Regions from separate parts of the Anaerobacillus sp. ABD4_527 genome, predicted to be linked through region 1. Evidence: riboswitches for the same ligand, from Rfam matches in the RefSeq annotation. Region 1 holds a riboswitch; the other holds the start of a gene.
The links. A riboswitch is a leader RNA that binds a small molecule or an ion and turns the genes downstream of it on or off. The one in region 1 is predicted to bind FMN.

Region 1 (4,427 bases):
ATGACAAGCTCGTTTCAGATGCTAAAGTTGAAACGGATCAGCAGAAGCGTTGGGAAATGATGCAGGAAGCTGAGCGTATCCTTATCGAAGAAGATACGGCAATTGTTCCTACTTACCAGCGTGGTGGTGCAATCTTGATGAAAGATCATGTTAAGAACTACCATATCCACAAATTTGGTGCAGATTCTACACTTAAGTGGGTAACAATCGAATAGTAAACGAAAGAAGAGTCGGGCTGCTGCCCGACTCTTTTTTTAGTTGCTAACAGGTTTGGTAATTGTTTTTGGTGCTTCACGGTGCTTTGTAAGCTGTTCAAATGTGTAAGCGAGTTTAATAAGTTGAGGTTCACTAAAAGATGGTCCTGTGAAGGTAATCCCAAACGGTTTGCCGTTTGAAGTAAACCCGCCTGGAACAGTGATGGATGGATAACCTGCTTTTGCAGGGAGGGTAGATCCATAGCTGCCGCCGAATACGATCGCATCCAAACCTTCGTTATTAAACAATGAATCTAGGCCCATTTCTTTTGCTTGTTTAATATCGTTAAGTCTACTTTTTAAATAATCCGGTTCTGTTAATGTGCCACTCGTTTCGTTTGCCTCGAGTAAGAGTGACTGACCATATTTCATTGTCTGTTCATTCTTATTATTGTAGTCTACGATTGTATTTAAGTTGAGCTTGGTTTCAGATCTTGTTTCGTTAGCAAGGTATGCATCGATTCCTGCTTTAAATTCATATAGAAGCACGTTGTAGTCATTTTCAAGTTTTTCTTGATCAGGTACGATCTCTTTAAATTCGGAGACGGAACACCCTGCTTCTTGTAATGCTGTAATAGCAAAATCAAACTGCTCTTGTTCTTCAGGGTGCATTTCGTCATAGTATCCATTCTTAATTACGCCAAGTTTGATGGTTTCAAAGGTAGGTTTGAAAAGATATGGCGTATAGTCACTTTGTGAGGGTGCACTAAGAGTAGAAGGATCTTTCTCATCTTGTCCTGCTAAAATTCCTAATAGAATTGCAGCATCGGTAACGTTTCTCGTAATGGGTCCTGCAGTATCTTGAGATGATGAGATAGGAATAATTCCTTGTCTACTCACCAATCCAACAGTTGGTTTAATCCCAACAGTTGAGTTTGAGCTTGCAGGGTTAAGGATCGATCCATTCGTTTCAGTACCGATAGAAGCAGTTGCGAAATGGCATGCAACTGCAGCCGCTGAGCCAGAGCTCGAACCGCCAACGTCTAAGGACCCTGGCCCATATGGATTTAAAACTTGACCGCCTCTAGAGCTATATCCATTCGGCATCGAGTCACTCATGAAGTTTGCCCACTCGGTCATGTTGGTCTTCCCAATGATAACCGCTCCCGCACGTCTGAGTTTCTTAACAAGAAACGCATCATCTCTTCCGAATGAATCGGAAAGGAGAGAAGAACCTGCACTTGTATGCATGTTGTCACCTGTATTGATGTTATCTTTCAGTAGGATAGGGATTCCGTGTAAGAGACTTCTTGGTCCCTGTATATGTCGTTCCCGGTCAAGACCTTCTGCAATGAATAAGGCATCAGGATTCACTTCTAACACTCCATTAAATTCGGGATTATACGTTGAGATTTGTTCTAAGTAAAAACAAACAAGCTCGTAGGATGTGGTCGTCCCTTCAAACATCGCTTGTTGTAAATCTAAAATGGTCGATTTTTCAAGCCAATCGATGGTTACCATAGTAGGAGCCTCCTTTTCTACTTTTTTTACGTATTCAACAAACGAAAGTAGTTTTCCTTCAATTGGAAAAAGGGTCAAAATAAAAACGCGTATCCAGTGTGGATACGCGCTCGAATTTATTAGGCAAGCCTCGTTTGTTTTGCAAACCAGGGTTTTAACTTAATAAAGAATGCGATGAATATGCTCGCTACAATGAAACCTTTTATAAGGTTAAACGGTGTAATTCCTTTTAGAACCAGTGCTTGACGAGCTGAGTCAGACATCGCCTCAAACCCCATGAACCACGTATAGGCCGGTAGGATCAAGAGATAGTTCAACAATCCCATCATTGCTGACATCAATAGAGTACCTAGAATAAGCCCAATCGTAAGTCCTTTCTGAGTCTGATTAAACTTCCTGAATACAATGGAAGTCGGTACGATAAAGAATACACCTGCGATAAAGTTAGCGAGTTGACCTACAGGGACACCAGTGAAACTTCCTTGTATACCGTAATGAATAAGGTTCTTTATGGCTTCAACTAGTATACCTGCGGCAGGTCCATAAAGGATCGCCACAAAGAGTGCTGGAATATCGCTGAAATCAATCTGAAGGAAAACAGGAAATCCAGGAAGCGGAAAATCTAGTAGCATCAATAGATAGGAGATACTACTGAACATTGCGACAACAATCATGCGCTGTGTCTTCGATACAGTTTTCATTTGACATTGCTCCTTTGATTTTGAACCATCGAAAAGGAGATGTGGCCCTATGCACGAAAAAAACCATGAGTATGGGGCTCATGGTAGTCGGCATGGGGAAATAAGCAAGCTTATCGTCTATTTTTTCAATAGAAAGCTTGCTACTCCACCATCTTCTCCCATCCAGACTGTACTGTCGGCTCTGGATTTTCACCAGATCCTGCCCAAAAAACAGGCTCGCGGGCTTAAGGAAATTGCTCCTTCACCGCCGGTCGGGAATTGCACCCTGCCCCGAAGATAGTTCGTATAATGTTTTACAGCTTTATTATACACCGCGAGAGGTGATAACTCAACAAAAACATCTTGAATTCAAGCTATTCTATAATAGCGCTTTCAAAATAGGTTGAATACAGCATCGTTTAGAAATAATAAAAAGCTCTCTGTTGAAGAAACAGAAAGCTTTTTATTACAATACTATTTTTTTTCGGCTAGCCATGCGGCAACCATCTCAGCTTCTTCACCTTGAATCAAACCAGCTGGCATTCCGCCACCTTTACCATTCTTGATGATGTCGAGGATTTCGTCCTTAGAATACTTGCCACCTACAGCATTAAGTGCAGGACCTGCTCCTCCACCAAGGTCTCCACCGTGACAGGAAGCACAGTTCTGAGAGTAGATTTTCTCTGCTTCTCCTCCTGCTGAATCTTTTCCAGCAGACTCTTCCGTTTTTTCACCATGACCGCCTTCAGAGCCGGCATGTTCTTCCGTTGTTGTTAGCCAGTATGTAAAGCCTACAACGATCGCTAGGAACAAAATTGTCGAAGCAATATACGCCGATGATTTTCCCATTCTGTTCACCTCCCCTATCCTATCTTAATCATACTTTTCGCACATTCAATTATCAAATATATTTTGCATCTATTTTGAAACATATACGTTTCTACTATTGCTAGTAAAAAAATCTTCTAATGTAATTGGTGATTTCATAGACATAGAGTAAGAAGACGGTGGGGGAGAGAGCGTATGAAACAAAATGCTAAACTTTTTCAGAATCCTAGTAACAGTATGCTTAGAACACTTTCATTCCTTATGATCATTAGCTTAATCAGCTTATTTATCGTTGCAGGATTTATCTCTTCGTCCGAAACAAAATATCGATTTTCTTCATCGATGATGCACGATTGGGTAACGAGCTTCTCAAATGAGGCGATCATTTATGCGATGGGAACGGAAAATCATTATTTAACGCAAGTACTGCCCGAAGGAAGTGAACCGCCAGCATTATCCCTTGTTGCGTTTCAGTTCATCACGAGCATCAAACCAGGTGACATCCGAAGTCTCCTTGGTAGTGAGCTTCCGGGTTTTGCTCTGTATGATGCGAAGATTCACGTGGCAGGAGAAGGGACGAGCTTTGCTAACTTACCTGTAGAGTCAGTCCCCCCGCTGAATGATCTGCTTATAGAAAGGGATGTCCCATCTGACAAACTTACAATCCAAGATCCGAAGAAACCTGTAACACCTCCCGTTCAAACGACGAACGGTAAGGATGTCGCATTCATTTATCATTCACATAGCTACGAGTCATATTTACCATTGCTAGGCCTCGAAGGCAATAAGAATGGAGACCTTGCAAACGACGGGAAAACAAACATAACTCTCGTAGGAAAAATGCTAGGAGAAGCGCTGGAAAACAGAGGGATCGGTACAGTAGTCGATGAGTCGAATATTGGTGCGTTATTGAATGAAAAAGGTTGGCAACATGGTAAAGCGTACGATGTGTCGAGGACCATCGTTCAATCGGCTATGAGTAGTAATTCAGACTTTGATATGTTTATTGATATCCATCGAGATGCTCTACGGAAGGATGATACAACGGTAACCATCAACAATGAAAAATATGCTAGAACAGTTTTTGTCATCGGTGAAGAGAATCCAAACTATGAAAAGAACCTTAAGCTGGCAAAAGAACTCCATAATGCTCTCAAAGAAAAGTACCCTGGGCTAAGCAGAGGCGTAATCGGAAAGAAAGGAC
Region 2 (4,427 bases), on a different contig from region 1:
AACAGCCAATGTATCTATAAGTTGGCTGTTTGTTTTTTTATGTAGTGGGAGCTCGCTTACTGAATAAAGCGAGAGGGGAGAATATCGTGCACTTATTTGGTACAGCAGAAATTTCAGAAAACGGTCACTATACAATCGGAGGTGTCGATACATTTCAGCTAGCGAAAACGTACGGCACGGCATTGTACGTCTACGATGTGGCACTGATTCGAGAGAAAGCAAGAGCATTTAAAGAGGCTTTTGAGAAAAAGCAATTAAACTATCAGGTTGCGTATGCGAGTAAAGCATTCTCTTGTATAGCGATGATTCAACTTGCAGAAGAAGAAGGGTTGAGTCTTGATGTTGTCTCTGGAGGAGAATTATATACGGCTTTACAAGCAGGATTTCCAGTAGACCGGATTCACTTTCATGGTAACAATAAAAGCGAAAGAGAAATTAGGATGGCTCTGAAAGCTGGGATTGGTTGTTTTGTAGTCGATAACTTTTATGAGCTTTCGTTACTCGAACAGTTAGCAGCAGAAGAAGAAGTTTCAACGAACGTGCTCTTAAGAATAACGCCTGGAATCGAAGCGCACACACATGACTATATTCTAACGGGTCAAGAAGATTCAAAGTTTGGATTCGATTTACAGAGTGGTCAAGTAGAGCAAGCGATCGATACAGCGTTAAAAATGAGTAACATTCACCTGCTTGGTCTTCATTGCCATATCGGATCACAAATTTTTGAAACGACCGGATTTGTGATGGCGATCGACAAGATCTATAGTTACCTCCATCGCTGGAATGAAACGTTTGGGTATGAGCCTCAGGTGCTGAATTTAGGTGGCGGGTTTGGTATTCGATACAACCACGAAGATCAACCGATTTCTCCACAGAACTACATCGATGCCATGACGGATGCTGTAAAAAAGCAAATTGAGCATAGCAACATGTCGATGCCAGAAATCTGGATAGAACCTGGTCGCTCTCTTGTCGGTGAAGCTGGGTCTACATTGTACACCGTTGGCTCTCATAAAAATGTTCCTGAACTTAGGAATTACCTTGCTGTTGATGGGGGAATGAGTGACAATCTTCGTCCTGCTTTATATAACGCAAAGTATGAGGCATCGATCGTAAATCGAATGAATGAACCGAAAGATCACCTGTATTCGATCGCAGGAAAGTGCTGCGAATCGGGTGATATGTTGATTTGGGACTGTCAGCTTCAGCGAGCGATTGCTGGGGATGTGATGGTTGTCTTTTCAACCGGAGCATATGGGTATTCGATGGCGAATAATTACAATCGACTACCAAAGCCAGCTGTTGTTTTTGTTGAAGACGGGGAAGCTAGCCTTGTAGTTGAAAGAGAATCATATGAAGATTTGATTCAATATGACAGACCGTTAAAAAAAATGGTTATATCAAAATAGTTTCTTAAAGTTAATTAATATGGTAAATGAATCTCTTATGCTATAATGAAAGAGCTTTTAAGCAAATTGTTTACGCAGGAGGATATTTTTAATGAAAAAAGGTTCAATCGCATTTGAAAATGGCGAAGTAATTCAAATTGAATTCTTCCCAGAAGAAGCGCCAAACACTGTGGCTAACTTTGAAAAACTAGCAAATGAAGGCTTTTATAACGGTGTTAACTTCCATCGTGTCATTCCTGGATTCGTTGCACAAGGTGGAGACCCAACAGGAACTGGAATGGGCGGCCCTGGCTATACAATCGATTGTGAAACAGAAGGTAATCCTCATAAACATGTAGCGGGATCCCTTTCTATGGCTCATGCTGGTAAAAACACAGGTGGAAGTCAGTTCTTCTTAGTACATGAACCACAGCCTCACCTTGATGGTGTTCATACTGTATTCGGTCAAGTAACAGAAGGCATGGATACTGTTCTACGCATCAAACAAGGCGATGTGATGAAAGAAGTTAAAGTCTGGGAAGAGTAAGTTTCTAGACTTACAATTAAATAAAACTTTCCTTCGGGGTAGGGTGAGATTCCCAACCGGCGGTAATGCTTGATCACTCTATCGAGTAATCAACTAAGTCCGTGACCCGTTTGCGTCTTGTAAACGGTGGATCTGGTGAAAGACCAGGACCGACAGTATAGTCTGGATGGGAGAAGGAGTAAAAGTTTGCCGATCCTTTTGAAAAAGTACGTTCAAAAGGCTTATTTGGTATACTCTTTTTAAAGCCTCCCTATCTAATAGGGAGGCTTTTTTTATCTCTTAACCCCAATTGATTCGTTAGGAGATGATACATGTGAATAACAATGATTATATGAAGATGGCGATTGAACTCGCGAGAAATACAGTGGGTCAAACAGCCCCAAATCCAGCTGTTGGCGCTGTGATCGTCAGTGAAGGAAGAATAGTTGGAATGGGAGCCCATTTAAAAGCTGGTGAGCCACATGCTGAGGTTTACGCACTTAGAATGGCAGGCGACAAAGCTAAGGGAGCAACTGCTTATGTGACGTTAGAACCTTGTAGTCACCATGGGAAAACTCCCCCGTGTGCGAATGCATTAATAGATGCTGGTATCACAGAGGTGCATGTAGCGATGCAAGACCCAAATCCTCTCGTAGGAGGAAGAGGGATTGAGCGGTTGAAGGAAGCTGGTATATCCGTTTATGTTGGCTTACTTGAAGAGGAAGCTTACTCTCTAAATGACGTGTTCTTTCATTACATAAAGACGAACCGTCCTTATGTGACACTAAAATCAGCAGTTTCATTAGATGGTAAAGTAGCAACTAAAACAGGAGATAGCAAATGGATTACTGGAAGCGAAGCGAGGCAAGATGTTCATGCAGAACGTCACCAACACGATGCGATACTCGTAGGTGTTGGAACCGTTGAGAAGGATGATCCCTCGCTTACAACAAGGTATGGTGAAGGCATAAGTCCTATAAGGATAATTCTCGATCGGACATTAAGACTTCCTCCTGATGCTGTTGTTTTGCAAGATGACACTGTAGAAACTTGGATTATTACGACTGAAAAGGCTAAGACAGAAACAAAAAGAATGTTCTCCTCGCATGTAACTGTCCTTGCAGTGGAAGGTGATTCCATTTCAATTGATGATGTATTGCTTATGCTAGGTGATCGAGGGGTCACCTCTGTTTTTGTAGAAGGTGGACCAACGATCAACGGTAGTTTTCTAGAGGCAGGAGCTTTTCAAAAGGTTATCACTTACGTAGCTCCTAAGTTAATCGGAGGTACAGATGCTCCTACCTCCTTCGAAGGAATGGGATTTGCAGCTATGCAAGAAACAGTCGAACTCTCCATTGAGAGCGTCGAGCAAATTGGGGACGACATCAAGATCGTATCAAAACGAAAAGAGGTGGAGTAATGTTCACTGGCATCGTTGAAGAAATCGGGAAAATACAAAGTGTCAACCAATCCGGAGAGTCGATCGTAATGGACATACGCGCTTCAAAAGTTCTCGAAGATGTTCATTTGGGTGATAGCATTTCGATAAATGGGGTATGTTTAACGGTTACAACTTTTACGAATTCCTTCTTTTCGGTAGATGTTATGCCTGAAACGTTCCGAGCAACCGGCTTAAATGAGCTTCGTCCAAATGACAATGTGAACTTAGAGCGTGCAATGGCCGCAAACGGAAGATTTGGTGGCCACTTTGTTTCGGGTCACGTAGATGGTAAAGGAGAAATCTCAAAGATTGAACAAGTAGATAACGCGTTGTACTTCGATATTAAACTATCTGCCGATCTCATGGACTATTTTGTTGAGAAGGGTTCAGTCTCTGTTGATGGGACGAGCTTGACTGTGTTTAAACTAACGGAAGATACATTAACCATCTCCCTTATACCTCATACGGTAGATGCTACAGTGCTAGGCAGTAAGCGTGTTGGTGACACGGTTAACATCGAATGCGATATGCTTGGGAAATATATACTCAAGTACTTAAAGAAAGGTAACAATTCAAACGAGCAAAGTACGCTTAATCATGATTTTTTTGAAGATCACGGTTTTAAGTAGACGTGAGAGGGAGGGGTTAGTATGTTTCATACGATAGAAGAAGCCATCTATGATTTAATGCAGGGTAAAATCGTAATCGTTTGTGATGATGAAGACCGTGAAAATGAAGGGGATTTTATCGCTTTAGCAGATAAGGTTACCCCTGAGACGATTAATTTCATGATAACGGTTGGACGTGGTCTTGTTTGTACACCTATAACAGAAGAAAGAGCAAAGAAGCTGCAGCTTAATCCGATGGTGGATCATAATACAGATTCACACGGTACCGCTTTTACAGTAAGTGTTGACCATGTGAGTACTACGACTGGGATTTCTGCTTCAGAGAGAGCTGCAACCATAAATGCTCTAATCGATGATCACGTAAAGCCATCAGACTTTAATCGACCAGGCCATATCTTCCCGTTAGTAGCAAAGGACGGCGGGGTATTAAGACGTGCAGGGCA

Region 2: linked by a shared signal. The riboswitch ahead of ribD (bifunctional diaminohydroxyphosphoribosylaminopyrimidine deaminase/5-amino-6-(5-phosphoribosylamino)uracil reductase RibD) and the one ahead of ACXAHI_RS19385 (ECF transporter S component) in region 1 are both predicted to bind FMN.

What each region holds. Positions count from the first base shown of each region.
Region 1 is NZ_JBSWXZ010000006.1:36,226-40,652, forward strand. Features, by position in the region: gene ACXAHI_RS19375 (peptide ABC transporter substrate-binding protein) at 1-215, shown strand, start outside; gene ACXAHI_RS19380 (amidase family protein) at 255-1,715, opposite strand; gene ACXAHI_RS19385 (ECF transporter S component) at 1,835-2,416, opposite strand; FMN riboswitch at 2,563-2,698, opposite strand; gene ACXAHI_RS19390 (c-type cytochrome) at 2,870-3,244, opposite strand; gene spoIIP (stage II sporulation protein P) at 3,419-4,427, shown strand, end outside.
Region 2 is NZ_JBSWXZ010000001.1:886,948-891,374, reverse strand. Features, by position in the region: gene lysA (diaminopimelate decarboxylase) at 87-1,409, shown strand; gene ACXAHI_RS04695 (peptidylprolyl isomerase) at 1,501-1,935, shown strand; FMN riboswitch at 1,961-2,117, shown strand; gene ribD (bifunctional diaminohydroxyphosphoribosylaminopyrimidine deaminase/5-amino-6-(5-phosphoribosylamino)uracil reductase RibD) at 2,267-3,334, shown strand; gene ribE (riboflavin synthase) at 3,334-3,984, shown strand; gene ACXAHI_RS04680 (bifunctional 3,4-dihydroxy-2-butanone-4-phosphate synthase/GTP cyclohydrolase II) at 4,006-4,427, shown strand, end outside.